Regions from separate parts of the Pokkaliibacter sp. CJK22405 genome, predicted to be linked through region 2. Evidence: predicted binding sites of a transcription regulator. Region 2 holds the regulator's gene; each other region holds the start of a gene.
What was found. The regulator LexA, encoded in region 2, represses DNA repair genes until DNA is damaged. The targets are predictions, from matches to a motif close to TACTGTNTANNTANACAGTA.
Positions count from the first base shown of each region.

Region 1: the regulator LexA is predicted to act here: its motif matches at 2,174-2,193, upstream of ACKC9G_RS18295 (S24 family peptidase).
Region 3: the regulator LexA is predicted to act here: its motif matches at 2,632-2,651, upstream of dinB (DNA polymerase IV).

Region 1 covers NZ_JBKKHQ010000029.1:43,719-48,458, reverse strand. The annotation lists gene ACKC9G_RS18305 (acyltransferase family protein) at 1-323, shown strand, start outside; gene ACKC9G_RS18300 (acyltransferase family protein) at 353-1,489, shown strand; gene ACKC9G_RS18295 (S24 family peptidase) at 1,623-2,072, opposite strand; gene ACKC9G_RS18290 (YbiU family protein) at 2,324-3,577, opposite strand; gene ACKC9G_RS18285 (substrate-binding domain-containing protein) at 3,564-4,586, opposite strand.
Region 2 covers NZ_JBKKHQ010000003.1:1,611-6,350, forward strand. The annotation lists gene dinG (ATP-dependent DNA helicase DinG) at 1-2,080, opposite strand, end outside; gene lexA (transcriptional repressor LexA) at 2,302-2,925, shown strand; gene ACKC9G_RS02425 (cell division inhibitor SulA) at 2,928-3,389, shown strand; gene ACKC9G_RS02430 (hypothetical protein) at 3,533-3,808, opposite strand; gene ACKC9G_RS02435 (DUF6586 family protein) at 3,849-4,373, opposite strand; gene topA (type I DNA topoisomerase) at 4,421-4,740, opposite strand, start outside.
Region 3 covers NZ_JBKKHQ010000012.1:247,616-252,355, reverse strand. The annotation lists gene ACKC9G_RS08370 (YbaN family protein) at 1-326, opposite strand, end outside; gene ACKC9G_RS08365 (hypothetical protein) at 556-867, opposite strand; gene ACKC9G_RS08360 (M48 family metallopeptidase) at 921-1,571, opposite strand; gene ACKC9G_RS08355 (RluA family pseudouridine synthase) at 1,683-2,522, shown strand; gene dinB (DNA polymerase IV) at 2,677-3,774, shown strand; gene ACKC9G_RS08345 (EAL domain-containing protein) at 3,771-4,740, opposite strand, start outside.

The DNA of each region.
Region 1 (4,740 bases), on a different contig from region 2:
AGTTCGTACAGAAAATTGGCATTAGTCTGCTTCTGCTGGATTTCTGTCGCTGGATGATTGGCAAGCCCGGAGCAGGGCACCTGCAGCACCTGGCCAACATCAGCTTTCCGATCTTCTTTTTGCATCCGATTATCGCGGTCATTACCGGCAGCGCGATCTGGTACTGCAGCACGTATCTGGGGTTAACGATTCCCAGAACCATGGGCTGGGGGCTGTTCTTTACTCTGGCGTTCTATCTGCTTTTTATGTACGGCACCGTACTTATGGTGCATGGCGTGAAAGCCATGCTGGGTGAGCGAAGCCGTTGGGTTATGGGGTGGTGATCAGCCAGGCTGATCCGGAGTAAACCAAGATGGAAAATCCTGTTGTATCTGCATCATCTGAAGCGGCTGTTGTCCCGGTCGTGGCAAATGACACTGCGGCTGTAAAAACGACCAAAGCACCCAAAGAGCGGCTGGTGGAGTTCGATCTGCTGCGTGGGCTGGCGATTATTTATATTGTGCTTGGGCACTCGGTGTATGGCTCAGGTAAAGGTTTTCCCTTGTTGCTGGAGAACATTCTGCGCGGTGGCACAGGCGTCTTTGTTTTCGTCTCCGGCTTCTTCTTTCATCGGGTGTTTTATTCGCGCTTTGAATATAAAAGCTTCATGGTCAAGAAGTGGCAAAACGTCGCCGTGCCTTTTCTGGTGATCTCATTGGTGGCTGCACTTCTCCAGATTGCTGAGCACCGCTGGTTACTTGATGAAAGCTGGGCTCAGGCGCTCAGTAATGAGTGGAGCATTATTCAGGAGGGCTATGTGCTATTCCCGCACTGGTACATCCCCTTCATCATGCTGACTTTTCTGTGCTCGCCACTGCATTGCCGTTATATCAGGTTACCAGTGAACTGGCAGCTGATCATTTTGGGGCTTTTTACCGTGGCTGCGCTTTGGGGCCATCGTGGTGCCCACAACGGGCCAGTCCAGTCCCTGGTCTATTTCACCCCTTACTATTTGGTGGGAATACTTTTCTCTCAGCATCATGCCTGGTTTGAAGCCCATCGCCGTGGGTTGATTTGGGCAAGTGCGATTGCAGCTGTTGCATCGCTGGTGATTTGTACCTATGTACTGCCTCATGTGGGCAACTATCAAAAGCCGTTCTTTGTCTATAAAGGCGTCGATTGGCAATTCATTCAGAAAATGGCGATCTGTCTATTACTGGTATTTGCCTGTAAGGCCTGGGTGGGTAAACCCGGAACGAAGCATGTGATGTATCTTGCTGCCATCAGTTTCCCCATCTTCTTTATTCATCCGTTCCTGGCAATGGGCTTTAGTGACATTCAGCTGATGTTCCATCGTCATGCGCACTTTGATATACCGGCCAGTGAGCCCGTTTGGGCGCTAGGAACATCGCTTTTTCTGGTGTTCTATCTCACTTACGGCACGGTAGCGGTCGTTGAGCTCTTGAAGTGGCTGCTGAAAGATAAAAGCCGTTGGTTTATCGGAGGTTAGTTCACCTCACGTAAGTATTTTGAAAAGCGAAAAAGGAGGCCGATGCCTCCTTTTTTATTGTCTTTTTTGAGATTTAGCCGGTGATGAGAAGGGGAATGACTCTTCTCCGGCAACCTCAAGGCTTAATCCTGGTTCAGGCCGCTCGCATGGAGCGAATGACATGGGCGATGACACCGAAAAGCTCGATATCCATGGATTCCGTTACCTGGATAGGAAGGCTGCGAGAGTTTAGAGGTAGTAGACGCAGGGCTGTCTGGCAGGCAAGCTTGCGGACCATAAATTCGCCATCCAGCTTCACGACGACCATATCACCGTGCTGAGGATTCAGCGCGCGATCCACCACCATGATGTCGCCCGAACTAATGCCAGAGCCTTGAAAGGCTTCGCCGCTGGCACGTAGGAAGAAAGTTGCAGTGGGGTGGCGAACGCACAATTCATTCAGATCCAGTGGCTGGTCCTGGGAGCTGCCGTCACCTTTGGGCAGTTGTTCTCTGGTTTCACCGTAATGGAGTGCCAGACCCATGTTACGGAAAAAACCACTGCGGCCTACCAGCGTGATGTCCTGAGGTTGTTGAGCGTTCATAAGATCCTCGCACTACCGGGCTGACCGGCAATCATGTGTTCACATCAGAAAACTCTGGCTGATCAAGCGCCTCTTGAACCTGCACTGGCGCGCCAGATTTATACTGTTTATTTGTACAGTATATTTTGCTGTATGGGAAGCAGATTTATTTCACAAAGAAATAATTAAGGCCCGGCGAGCACGGCCCTTATCAGGGTATTTCAGAGAAATAATTGGTAGATCAATGGCTTGGGCAACATGCAGCGCGCTATCTAGCGGGCGTCATAACCCATCTGAATTCTGCCAAGCGTGCTGAGTTCTGAGGTCGTTGCCCGGTCCTTAAACTCAACCTCATAGTCTTCCGGGGCAAAGTCGGGACAGGATTTTCCCTGTTCAAAGGCCTGACGCTGGCGAAGCTGAAAAGCACGGTTCTTGTCACAGTCCGGCGCTGCGCCGATATACATCACGTTGCTGTACTGCTTGCCGCCATGCACATCTTCTACGCCATGAATCAGGTCCGGATGCCACCATACGGTATCGCCAGGCTGCACCTCTGGAATCGGCAGGAAGGCACGTAACAGCAGATCATGAAACTCCGGTTTGATGGAAAGAGCGCGGCCAGCTTTGGCACCACAAAGATCATCCTCGGCAATATCGTCCTGTAGAGCACGAAGCAACACCCATGGCATGGCATTGGCGATCGGGACAAGGTTTAGCGTGCCGTCGCCGGGACCCTGCCGTGTCAGTGCTGTCCAGCCTTGATAGGTACGAAACATCTGGCAAACGGCCGGAGAAGGTATCTCTTTTGCCTCGGTACGGTAGTGCGCATCAAAGGGGCGATAATCACTGATATCCCCGCGCAGAATATGGCGATAGATCTGACGATAGCTTGGCTCAATCCAGCGTTCTATCGTACCGCCATCAATATGCGGTGAAAGTCCCAGTGTACGGTCACCCGGCTCACGCTGACGGATGCGGTCGGCATAGGTACATTCACGATCCGGATCAAAGATGGGCTTGCTCTCGGCTCCCTCACTACTTTCAAAATTCCAAAGTCGGTTCAGCCAGCGGCGGACGCCAGCCAGCTCCTGTGACTGACGCGCCTCAATCTGCGGTTTTGACCAATACACACTGTAAATCTGTGGTTTGCCATTGGCCAGCTCACTGAAGTATTGGTCAAGCCCCGCGCGGCTTTGACGCTTGCCGAGATAGTCATTCTCGTGCAGATACTCATCAATCTCCCGGTTCCAGCGAGCCACGCGCTCCGGATGAAAGACGTCGCGAACAATGACACAGCCGCGCTGACGAATCAGGGTTTTAAAGTCATCCGTCGCTCCTTCCAGCTGATCCGCCCGTATCTGGGGGATGGGCGATTCACCGCGAGCCTGAATCTCCAGAATCTCGCCCACTTCCTGTTCCAGCGCATGCGTTAGTTTGGCAAAGCGTTGCTTGAGATCCGGAATGTCGCTCCGGAGTTGACGCTTGGTTTCAACAATGCGGTCCAGATAGTTCTCATGCAGGCTCATAGGGAAACACCTCCAATGTGGCGGGTTGTAGCACATGCTGACCTGAAGACAGGGCAGGGAATCGGTTGGGATTCATCTGTGTCAGTAGCTGGCGGGCCATGGTTTGAGCTGCCGCCTGAAGGTTTTCACGACAGCGAAGAAGCGGCAGATTGAGATAGTCGGTCATTGAGGTGACTTGTTTGACGGCAACGTCGATATCAGAGCCAATGCGGTAGCCCTGTCGTTGCAGGGTGGAAATCACCGGCAAAGCCGCATTTTCCTGTGGGACTACGTAGGCATCGGTCTGCCCAATCTGGCTGAGCACCAACTTCTCCAGTGCTTCTGGTGCGGCGTTAAGGTCAAGCTCATGCACTATGTGGCTAGGCAGATTCGCCTCTGTGATGGCTCTTTGATAACCCGTAATGATGTGCTCGCGATAACTCTGATGACAGGGTGCAGGGATCAGGCAAATCTGCTCACGTCCTTTCTGAATCAACGCGCGGGTTGCCTGATAAGCGAAGGATTCATTATCAAAGTCGACGTAGGCATGGCGAGAGTTCATGAGCGTTCTGCCATGAGTGACAAACGGGATGTCTTGCTCTGTCAGGTAAGCCACCCGCGGATCCTCAGGCAGCGTGTGGGTAAGAATCAGCCCGTCAGCAGCGCGTTGCTCGACGACAAAGCGCACAGTATCCAAAGGGCTTTCCTGAGCCTGCTCCGGAATAATAATGACGTGGTAGCCACTTTCTTTAAGCGCATCAGTCATCCCCAGCAGCATCAAACGGGCAAAAGCGTGGCTTTGATCCTCACGGTTAAGAATAAAAGCGACGACCTGAGTTCTGCCGGTTTTAAGCCGAACGGCAGTTCGATCCTGCTGGTAGCCCAGACGCTCGGCGGCCTCCTTGATGGCTTCGCGCGTAGTGCTTTTCAATGCATCGCTACCCGATAAAGCGCGGGAAACTGTGGCGATGGAATAGCCCGTATCAGCAGCGATGGTTTTGATCGTTGCCGGGCGTGAAGGAGTGCTCATTCGAGGGAGTTCTCTTTGAAAACGTTTTCATTGTTATGTTCTGGTCAATTTAGTATGGGTTTTGGGTGGCTGCAAGGCGCCCAGGTCTAGACTTTGGTGGAGGCTTTCGTGGGCTGAGGCTTTATAAGGCCCTTAAAACACTGGCTTTAAAGCC
Region 2 (4,740 bases):
ATGTCTTTCCGTAACGTTTAGAGACCACCCTGCGATCAAGCAGTGTGATTCGACCTGTGTCCTGTTCAGTTCTTAATAATCTGCCGGCGGCTTGTACCAATCGAATGCTTGCATCGGGCATCGAGATTTCCATAAAAGGATTCCCTCCCCGCTTCTCAATCCACTCGGCGAGCCCTGCATCTACAGGGTTATCCGGTACAGCGAACGGAATTTTCGCAATGATAACATGAGTTAAGTACTTACCGGGCAAATCTATACCTTCTGCGAAAGATGCCAAACCGAAAAGCACACTTCCCTCTCCATCATCAATTCGCTCTTTGTGTATACGCAAAACTTCCTGCTTGCTCATTTCACCCTGTGCCGTGACGCGTTCCTGCCAGCGCGGAATCATAGCCTCTTTCACCGCCTCCATTTGGCGACGGGAACTGAAGAGAACCAGAGAGCCTTCATTAGCATCCAGCGTAGACTCAAGCCAGCGTGTGATTTCTGCAGTGTGAGCATCCGCATTGCCGGGCTCTGCCTGAATTTTGGGCACCCACAACTCAGCAGCGGCGGGATAGTCAAACGGACTTTGAACCCGCTCATAGCAACCATCAGAGGGCAGTCCAGCCCGCATCATCAGCCGGTCAAAACGATTAAGCGCCGTGAGTGTCGCGGAGCAAACAACGGCAGCAAAACAACGATTCCAAAGATTTTGACGCAATCTTTCTGCCGCCAGAATAGGACTGGAGCAAAGATTAGTATCCAGCGTGTCTTGATAATCGAGGCGCTCCGCCCAGCGTGCCAAAGGTATTGCACCCTCAGGATCGCTGTTAGCATAGGTCCCGCAGAGCGCTCTGGCATCCTGGACGCGGGCCAGCATTTGCCCGACAACCGGAAACCAGGACTCAGCTTCTTTAGCCGATAAATCAGGGTCATCGCCACCCATCGCTTGCTGCAAACCACGGTTGAGACGATCCAGCAGTGCTGATAAAGCCACAAAACCCTGGCGCAATTGTTCGGCAATTGTTTGAACTTCCCCTGGCACACGCCCCTCAGCGAATCGATGCACCGGACGCGCATTATCCGCAAAGTCGTCCCAGGTAACCAAATTACTGATCAGCTCATTGAGGTACAGCAGGTTTTGCTCAAGAGGACGAATTTCCGAAGGTATTTGCTCGACCGCTCTCACCATCTCCCCGGTAAGTCGTAACTGAGCCGCCATTGAGGCCATGCTTTTATTCAGCTGTTTAAGCCAGCGGTCGGTACCACGCAAAGTCATAGAAAAGGTGAAGTGGCCTAAAGCTTTATCAGGCAAATGATGTCCTTCATCGAAGACATAAATAGCTTTCTCGGGAGCTGGAAGAATAACACCTCCGCCCAACGATAGATCAGCCAGAACCAGATCATGGTTAGCGACGATACAGTCAGCTTCTTCAACAGACTCGCGCGCTTTATAAAACGGGCACTGGTTATAGAACTGGCAACGGTGTCGGCTACACTGCTGGTGATCGGTAGTGACCCGGGACCAAAGATTATCCGGAAGAGGATCAATCAACGCATCTTTATCGCCATCCCAGGCACCGGTAGCCCACTCCTTTAACAAGCTCTCAAAAACGGCGAGTTGATCTTTATCCTGAAGAGTGTCCTGCTCAAAGAGAGCCATAGTCGGATCATTGGCCTGACCGCTGGTAAGTCGATCAAGCTTTTGTGGGCACATATAGCGAGCACGCCCTTTAGCCAGAGCATAACTAAAAGTCATGCCCGCAAATTTGACGAGATCAGGAAGATCCTTCTGAACGATTTGCTCTTGTAACGCAACAGTCGCGGTGGAAACAATGACCTGTTTTTTCCAGGCACGCGCCAGAGGTATTGTCGCAAGCAGATAGGCAATAGTTTTACCTGTGCCAGTGCCTGCTTCTATTACACAAAGGTGATTTCCTTCCTGCCGTTTACTCTCATTGTCCTGAACAATGCCTCCAAGAGTGCGTGCTATTGAGCCAATCATCTGGCGCTGCCCCAGACGCGGTTTTAACTCGCGCGCTTTGAGGTAAGTTCGGTAGGCAGTTTGAATTGCCTGCTTTTCGACATCGCCAAGCATGAAAGGTTGTACTCCGGATAACTGGATCAAGCGCAGAAAGTGTAACGGTTTTCATCGGGTCACGTCGCCTGCTTTCACAACACTGCCTTATCAGAGCTGACCAGAAAACTAACTCCAGGGGATGTTTGAGAGGCAGGTAATGCGAGACAACCACTTTCTTTACATCGAGATTTTACTGTATATACTTCCATGTACTGTATAAACAAACAGATATTAAGACAATGATTAAACTTACTCAGCGCCAGTCAGAAGTTCTTGCCTGTATTCGTCGCTACATTGAGATGACAGGCTTTCCGCCCACTCGCGCAGATTTGGCACGTGAGCTGGGTTTCCGTTCTCCAAATGCCGCCGAAGAGCATCTAAAGGCACTGGCCCGTAAAGGGGCCATTGAAATCATACCGGGTGCTTCTCGTGGCATTCGCCTTCCTGATGAACCTTCATCCAGCAACGACGAAAGCTTTCAGGGCCTGCCTGTGATAGGCCGGGTTGCTGCCGGTAGCCCGGTACTTGCACAAGAACACATCAGTGAACACTGCCAGGTGTCTCCGGAATTCTTCAATCCGAAAGCAGACTATTTACTTCGGGTACAGGGGATGAGTATGCGTGATGCGGGCATTCTTGATGGTGATCTCTTGGCCGTTCATCGCACCCAAGATGCTCGCAATGGACAAATCGTCGTAGCAAGACTTGGCGATGACGTCACTGTTAAACGTTTTGAGCGCCAGGGCAACAAGGTTCAACTTATTGCAGAAAATCCTGACTTCTCACCTATCGAAGTCGACCTGAAAAATGAAGAACTGATCATCGAAGGACTTGGTGTCGGAGTGATTCGCAGAGGTAACTGATAATGCAGATGCAGCAGGAGTTAATTTTCTCTCAACAGAGCAGCCTTGTAGTTCCACCCATGCAATGGAACTCAGAGCTGTCTTTGAAAGAAGCAGACAATGACACGGAGGGAGGAATTACCGAAGTTGTAATCAGCCCAAAACAAGCAGGAAACGTGCAGTGGCTTTTACCACTTCTGGCCCAGCTTAGTTTCGATAATCGCTGGTTTACGTGGATTTCCGCTCCTGCAAGCATCGACAAGAACAGTCTCTTGAGTACCGGCATCGATCCCAACAAATGCCTGCTAATCAAACCCAGCGAACATCTATCAACTTATACCTTGGCCACAAAGGCATTACGGCTTGGTAATTGTCATCTCGCAGTATGCTGGCCCACCAAAGAAATTAGTACGCATGAGTATGAAGGGCTTGAGAGAGCAGCAGAAGAAGGTGATAGTCGCTGCATTCTGATTAGAATGCGTTAAGTGGTAGTTTTTAGCGCATTAGCTATCGATTAGCCCTGCCAGCATTCGCTACGCGTGAAATGACGATTTTAACCTGGGCTATTTAACCTTATAGTTTATGGTCATGCCCAAGATTACGCACTTGGGCAACCAGACTTGACATATTAATGAAGAATCTTCGGCCGCTCTTCTTCCCGGGCCTTCTCTTCCTTTTCTGCAAGACGCTCAGTAATGGCATGGACGCCTGCTGTCAGCATTTCACGTGCCATTTCAGCGTAATCATCTCCCATGAACTCTTTCATTTCAGAGGTGATATTAAGTCGTATTAATGGCAAAGCTTCAGACTCTTCCTGAATCTGTAGCAATAACTCGCCACTCTCGAGCTCAACAATTTCAAGCACTCGGGTCTCTTCCAGAATACCCGCCAGTTTATCCGCCACGTCTACTCCTCAAACTCCAGTCAGCAAACACATTAGCTGCTTACCACTCCTGAAGTGTTTTTCTACCTTCTTCAATGATATCGCGAAGATTCTTTAGCCAGCCTTGCAGCTGCTTTTGCACGTCTTCGTCATTTTGATGATCAGAATCCACCTGAACCACCTGAATCTCCGAGGCGCTAGCGGCAGGAGATGTAAGCCCTGCATCCTCTTTAACCTGCCAACAAGCCTGATACGCCCTTGAGAGCTGGCTTAGCCAAGAACTCTTACTTTCAAGCAAAGCTACCAGTGCCACGTACTCAGGCCCTTCGAAACCGCGCTCTTCAAGCAGAGAACCAAGATCAAAGTCTGAGCACAACTGAACCGCCGGAATGCTGTATGCCTCAGCCAGCTCCACAAGATAGGCACGATAAGCAGCGTACAGGTGAAAAAGTACGGACTCCTGATAGGAATCAATCAAGGCATGACGATGCCAGCTTTGTGCTGACATCGCTTGGCTCAACGCTTCCAGGTGCAGGCGAGCAAAGTAGAGTTTCTGATTGGTACGGCGAGCGTACAACGATGACATAGCGACTCCTGACTACCCTGAAAGGCAAAAGGTAGAGTTAAAGGCACTCAGCCTTCAACCCATTTCCCATCCTTGAAGTGCGCTTTCCATCCCGTGGCTTTACCGTCTTTTTCCGTCATCACGTATTGCTCTTTTGTCTTGCGACTAAAGCGAACCATGGTTGGATTGCCATCCTGATCCTTAACCGGCGCTTTCATAAGGAAATCGTATTTAGGATCGATTTCATTTTTATGGGGCAAAAGCTCGTGAATGAAAGGCGCCCGGGTTTCACGATTTTTTGGAAACTTACTCGCTGCCAGAAAAAGTCCTGTAGCACCATCACGCAGAACGTAATGATCCTCAACTTTGCTGCACGCCAGCTCAGGCA
Region 3 (4,740 bases), on a different contig from region 2:
ACCATGCCAACAGCCCAGGCAATAAAGAGCGTGGTATACGCCGCCAGCTTGGCTCGCCGCGGCATCGCCCGGTATTGCTGCCAGGCATAGATGGAAGGGCCTGTCAGCCGGTGATTGAGCAAAGCCTGATAAACCCGGGGAGAGCCTTTGGCAAAGCAGGCCGCTGAAGCAAGGATAAACACCGTTCCGGGTAACCCCGGCAGAATGATGCCCAGAATTCCCATCGCCAGCGCCAACCAGCCCAGCACCAGCCACACACAGCGAGCCAGACGGGAAACAGGAGCAGGTGAAAGTGTCATCGCAGCATCCTCAGGGATCGAATCCATGGCGGTATTCCTAGAGTGATATGAAACCTCAGCGTGCCAGCCCTTATCATCAAAGCAAAATCAATTAACTCATCAGAAGCCATTGTTTTTAGCTATAAGAGACAATGAGAGCACTAGCGCAAGTATTGACCATCAGCCGTATGGCAGGACGTCACACTTGCCGCCGATCACGTCAGACCGGGCAACGCCATGGCGTTACCCGTTCCGTATCACTCAACAGAAATCCGCATTAGTGATCGTGGTCGCAGCCACAATCATCGGTATGCACATGCTGAACATCAGCCTCATGGGTTTCCACTTCAAGGTCGATGACGTTACAGGCACCCGGACGCACCACCAGCATGCCGAAGTGTGTTGGCTCTTCATCATCATCTTCGCCATCCGGTACTTCCAGGGAAATCTGCGACTTGCCTTCATCAATCGGCTCAAAGTTGATGATCAGCGGCAGGCCGTCTTCCCACTCGACCCGCAGCTCCGCCAGGTCAAGCTCGACCTCGTCGCCATCCGGGGTCATTCCAATAATGCGAGGCAATGTAGACATGTGTTTTACCTTATAAGGAGGAGGACTCAATCAGCAGTCAGACAACCGCTACTTTAGAAAACCAGACGCTGGCCATTGGCCTTGAACCAGGCGCGCATTCGTCGCCATTGTGGACTGTACTGACTCACCAGGGCCCAGAAAGGCGGCTGATGATGAAAGTGCACCAGATGCGACAATTCATGGATTAGAACATAGTCCAGTGCCGCGGCAGGCGCCATGATCAGCCCCCAATGAAGCTTGATTATACCCTCGCGGGTACAGCAACCGTAACGGCTCCGATAATGTTTGACCTCTACGCCACGAAACCTCAAGCCCATCTGCCTAGCCCAATACTCAAGACGGCGCGGCAGATAGTCCTGAGCCTGTTGCATGAGCCAGGGCCGAAGACTGTTCATATCCTGAGTGGTCTCAGGAACCCTTAGGGTTGCCTCCTGAATCTCAGGCGCCACCACCTCCGCTCGAATCAGCCTGTATTCCTGCCCGGCAACCCAGAGTGAGTCCGGCAAGTCGAGCAGGTTTTCCTGCGGCTTGCTGCGGGCCAGCTGGCGCAATACCCAGCCTCTCTGGCGCTCCAGAAAAGCCACAATTTCGCTTTGTGGCGTATGCATCGGTGCGCTGACGCGGACTTTGCCATCACGAACCTGCAGGGCAATCGTCTTTTTGCGACGGGCACTGCGGCGAATGTCGACATCAATATCGCGCATGAAAAACTCGGTCCGGAACGCTAAACAAGGTGAAAGTGCCGACAGCGCAAGCTGAGATCAGCGGGGAAATCACGTAAGATGGGCAAGCTTACCACATTACGAACGGGCCTTATGACCTCTCCCAGCTTTGAAATCACCGTTGCCACTGCCGGCCCCACGGCTATTGAATGGATTGCTTCCGTCAGCGAGCTGCCCAAGGCCCGCATCAAGGATGCCATGAACAAGGGTGCCGTCTGGCTGACCCGCAAAGGCCAGTCGGATAAACGCCTGCGCCGCGTTCGTTTTGTCCCCTGTGAAGGCGATATTCTGCGCTTTTACTACGACCCGGACCTGTTGAACCGAACCGCCCCTGAGCCGGTGCTCCTCAAGGAGTTTAAACAGTATTCCCTCTGGTACAAGCCACCCGGACTCTTATCACAGGGCACGGCCTTTGCTGATCATTGCAGCCTGCTGCGTCAGGTGGAAGTCAGCACCGGGCGTGAGGTTTACCTGATCCACCGCCTCGACCGCGAAGCTCACGGTCTGGTGTTACTTGCCCATCAGGGCCGTTTGGCAGCGCAGCTCTCTCAGCTGTTTCAGCAACGTGATGTGGATAAACGCTACTTCGTGCGCGTAGCAGGCACCCTGCAAAGCAGTGACTGGACACTGATTGACCAACCGCTGGATGGCAAGGCTTCCCGTAGCCAGATTCGCACCCTGTGTCACGAGAATGGCAACACCGTGCTGGAAGTAAAGATCGACACCGGCCGCAAGCACCAGATTCGTCGCCACCTTTCCGCCTTTGGCCATCCAGTACTGGGCGACCCACGCTATGGCAAGGGCCACAGTTATGAGGCGGGCATGCAATTGGTCGCCGCTGAACTGACCTGGCAATGCCCCATCGCCAAGATGGAGCGCCATGCCAAACTGGCAGAGCTGCACCCACAAGCGCTGTACGACTGGCCTGTCTGATTCCTTGCGCCAACATGCCACCTTGCCCGCACTGCGTCGTCTGACGCGGTGCGCTTGCCGATATAAAACCTCACCGCGGCGATGAATCCCTGCCAAGACAACGCCAGATAACTGTATTAAAATACAGTACTTTGAACCCTTAACAGGTCAGGTTATGGCGCAGCGCAAGATCATTCACTTCGACTGTGATTGCTTCTACGCATCGGTCGAGATGCGCGACTGTCCGCCGTTTCGCGATATTCCTCTGGCCATTGGTGGCCGCCCGGACAAGCGTGGCGTCATCTCAACCTGCAATTATCCTGCGCGCAAATTTGGCATCCACTCGGCGATGCCCTCCTCTCAGGCCATGCGCCTCTGCCCGGATCTCACGCTCATTCCCGGCGATATGGCCAAGTACAAAGCCGTGAGCCAGCAATTCATGGCGATTCTGCAGGAGTTCGCCGAAGAGGTGGAGCCGCTCTCTCTGGATGAAGCCTTTATCGATGTGAGCGAATCGACCGCTTTTAATGGCAGCGCCACCCTGATTGCCCGCCACATTCGTGAACGGGTTCGCCGCGAACTGGGCATCACCGTTTCAGCAGGTGTTGCGCCCAACAAGTTTCTCGCCAAAGTCGCCAGTGACTGGCATAAGCCGGATGGCATGAAGGTGATCACGCCAGCAGAAGTGGATGACTTCGTGAAGGCGCTCAAGGTCAATAAGCTCTGGGGTGTGGGTAAAGTCACTGCCGCCAAGATGAACCGGCTGGGACTTTTTACCCTGGAGGATATGCAGAAGTGGCGCGAGGAAGACCTGATCGAGCATTTCGGCAGCTTCGGAGCGCGCCTTTATCAGCTTTGCCGAGGGGTCGATCATCGCCCGGTGGCTGTTCGCGAAGAGCGCCTGTCCCTGAGTGTCGAGCACACTTACGATCAGGATCTGCCGGATCTGGCTACCTGTCTTGATAAGCTGCCCAGTCTGCTGAAAGAGCTGGAGGAGCGTCTCGCTCGCCGGGGTTTGAGTCAGCATGCCCAGGGCAATGTGCTGAAGATGAAATTCCACGACTTTCAGCAAACCACCGTGGAGCGCAGCCGTAACCGACCTGATCATGATTATGCCAGCCTGATGGCGGCGGCCTGGGAGCGTGGCAATAACAAGGCCGTGCGTCTGATTGGCGTGGGCGTACGCCTGTCGCAGGAAACCGCCGAGCGCCTGCTGCAACCCCAGCAGCTCACTCTGGCCTTAGATCAAGGCACCAGCCACTCCAGTGACTAACCCGCCAGCGGCGGCGTCAGACCGGGATCACCATTACCGGGATAGCAGCTTAACCAGCGGGCACAGTCGAGCGCATTCATGGCCGGCGCGATCAGATAGCCCTGATATTGATCACAGCCCGCCTCTGCCAGAAATGCCTGCTGCGCAGGGTTTTCCACCCCTTCGGCAATCACGGACAGGTTCAGGCCATGGGCCAGCGCAATGATGGTCTGGGCCAGATGCCGGTCTTCGTAGACCTCCGGCAGCCCGGCAACAAAACTGGCGTCGATCTTCAGGTAGTCCACCGGCAAATGCTTGAGATAGCCAAGGCAGCAAAAGCCCGTGCCGAAATCATCCAGCGCCACGCCCACCCCCAGCGCACGAAGCTGCGCCAGCCCTTCCTGAACGGAGGCAGCCTGCGCCGGAATAAAGCTGTCTTCGGTGATTTCCAGATCCAGCAACTGCGGTGGAATCTGGTAATAGTCGAGTAAAGAGCGAATGTCATCCACCAGCGTGGTATCGAGCAGATCCGAGGCGGACAGGTTCACCGCGATGGGTAAGTGCGGGCCGTCATGAGTGAGCCACCGTTGCAACTGATGGCAGGCAGTTTCCAGTACCCAGCGCGTGATACGCGGCATCAGCCCCAGCTGTTTGGCCAGCGGCAGAAACACCTCGGGCTTGCGCATCCCGTCCGGGCCAGGCCAGCGAATCAGCGCCTCAAGCCCGACCGGCTGCTGGTTCGCAAAGTGCAGTTTGGGCTGGTAATGCAGTTCAAAATCACCGTGTTTAAGCGCCTGATACATCGCCATCTCCAGACTGAGGCTGGCCTGACTGGCTTCCTCCAATGGATGACGAAACAGGCTAAAGCCGTTACGGCCATTGTCTTTGGAGCGGTACATCGCCGTATCCGCACGCTTGAGAAGCAGCTCAACGCTGTCGCCATCGTCCGGGTAACAGGCAATACCGATACTGCAGGAGAGATGCAGT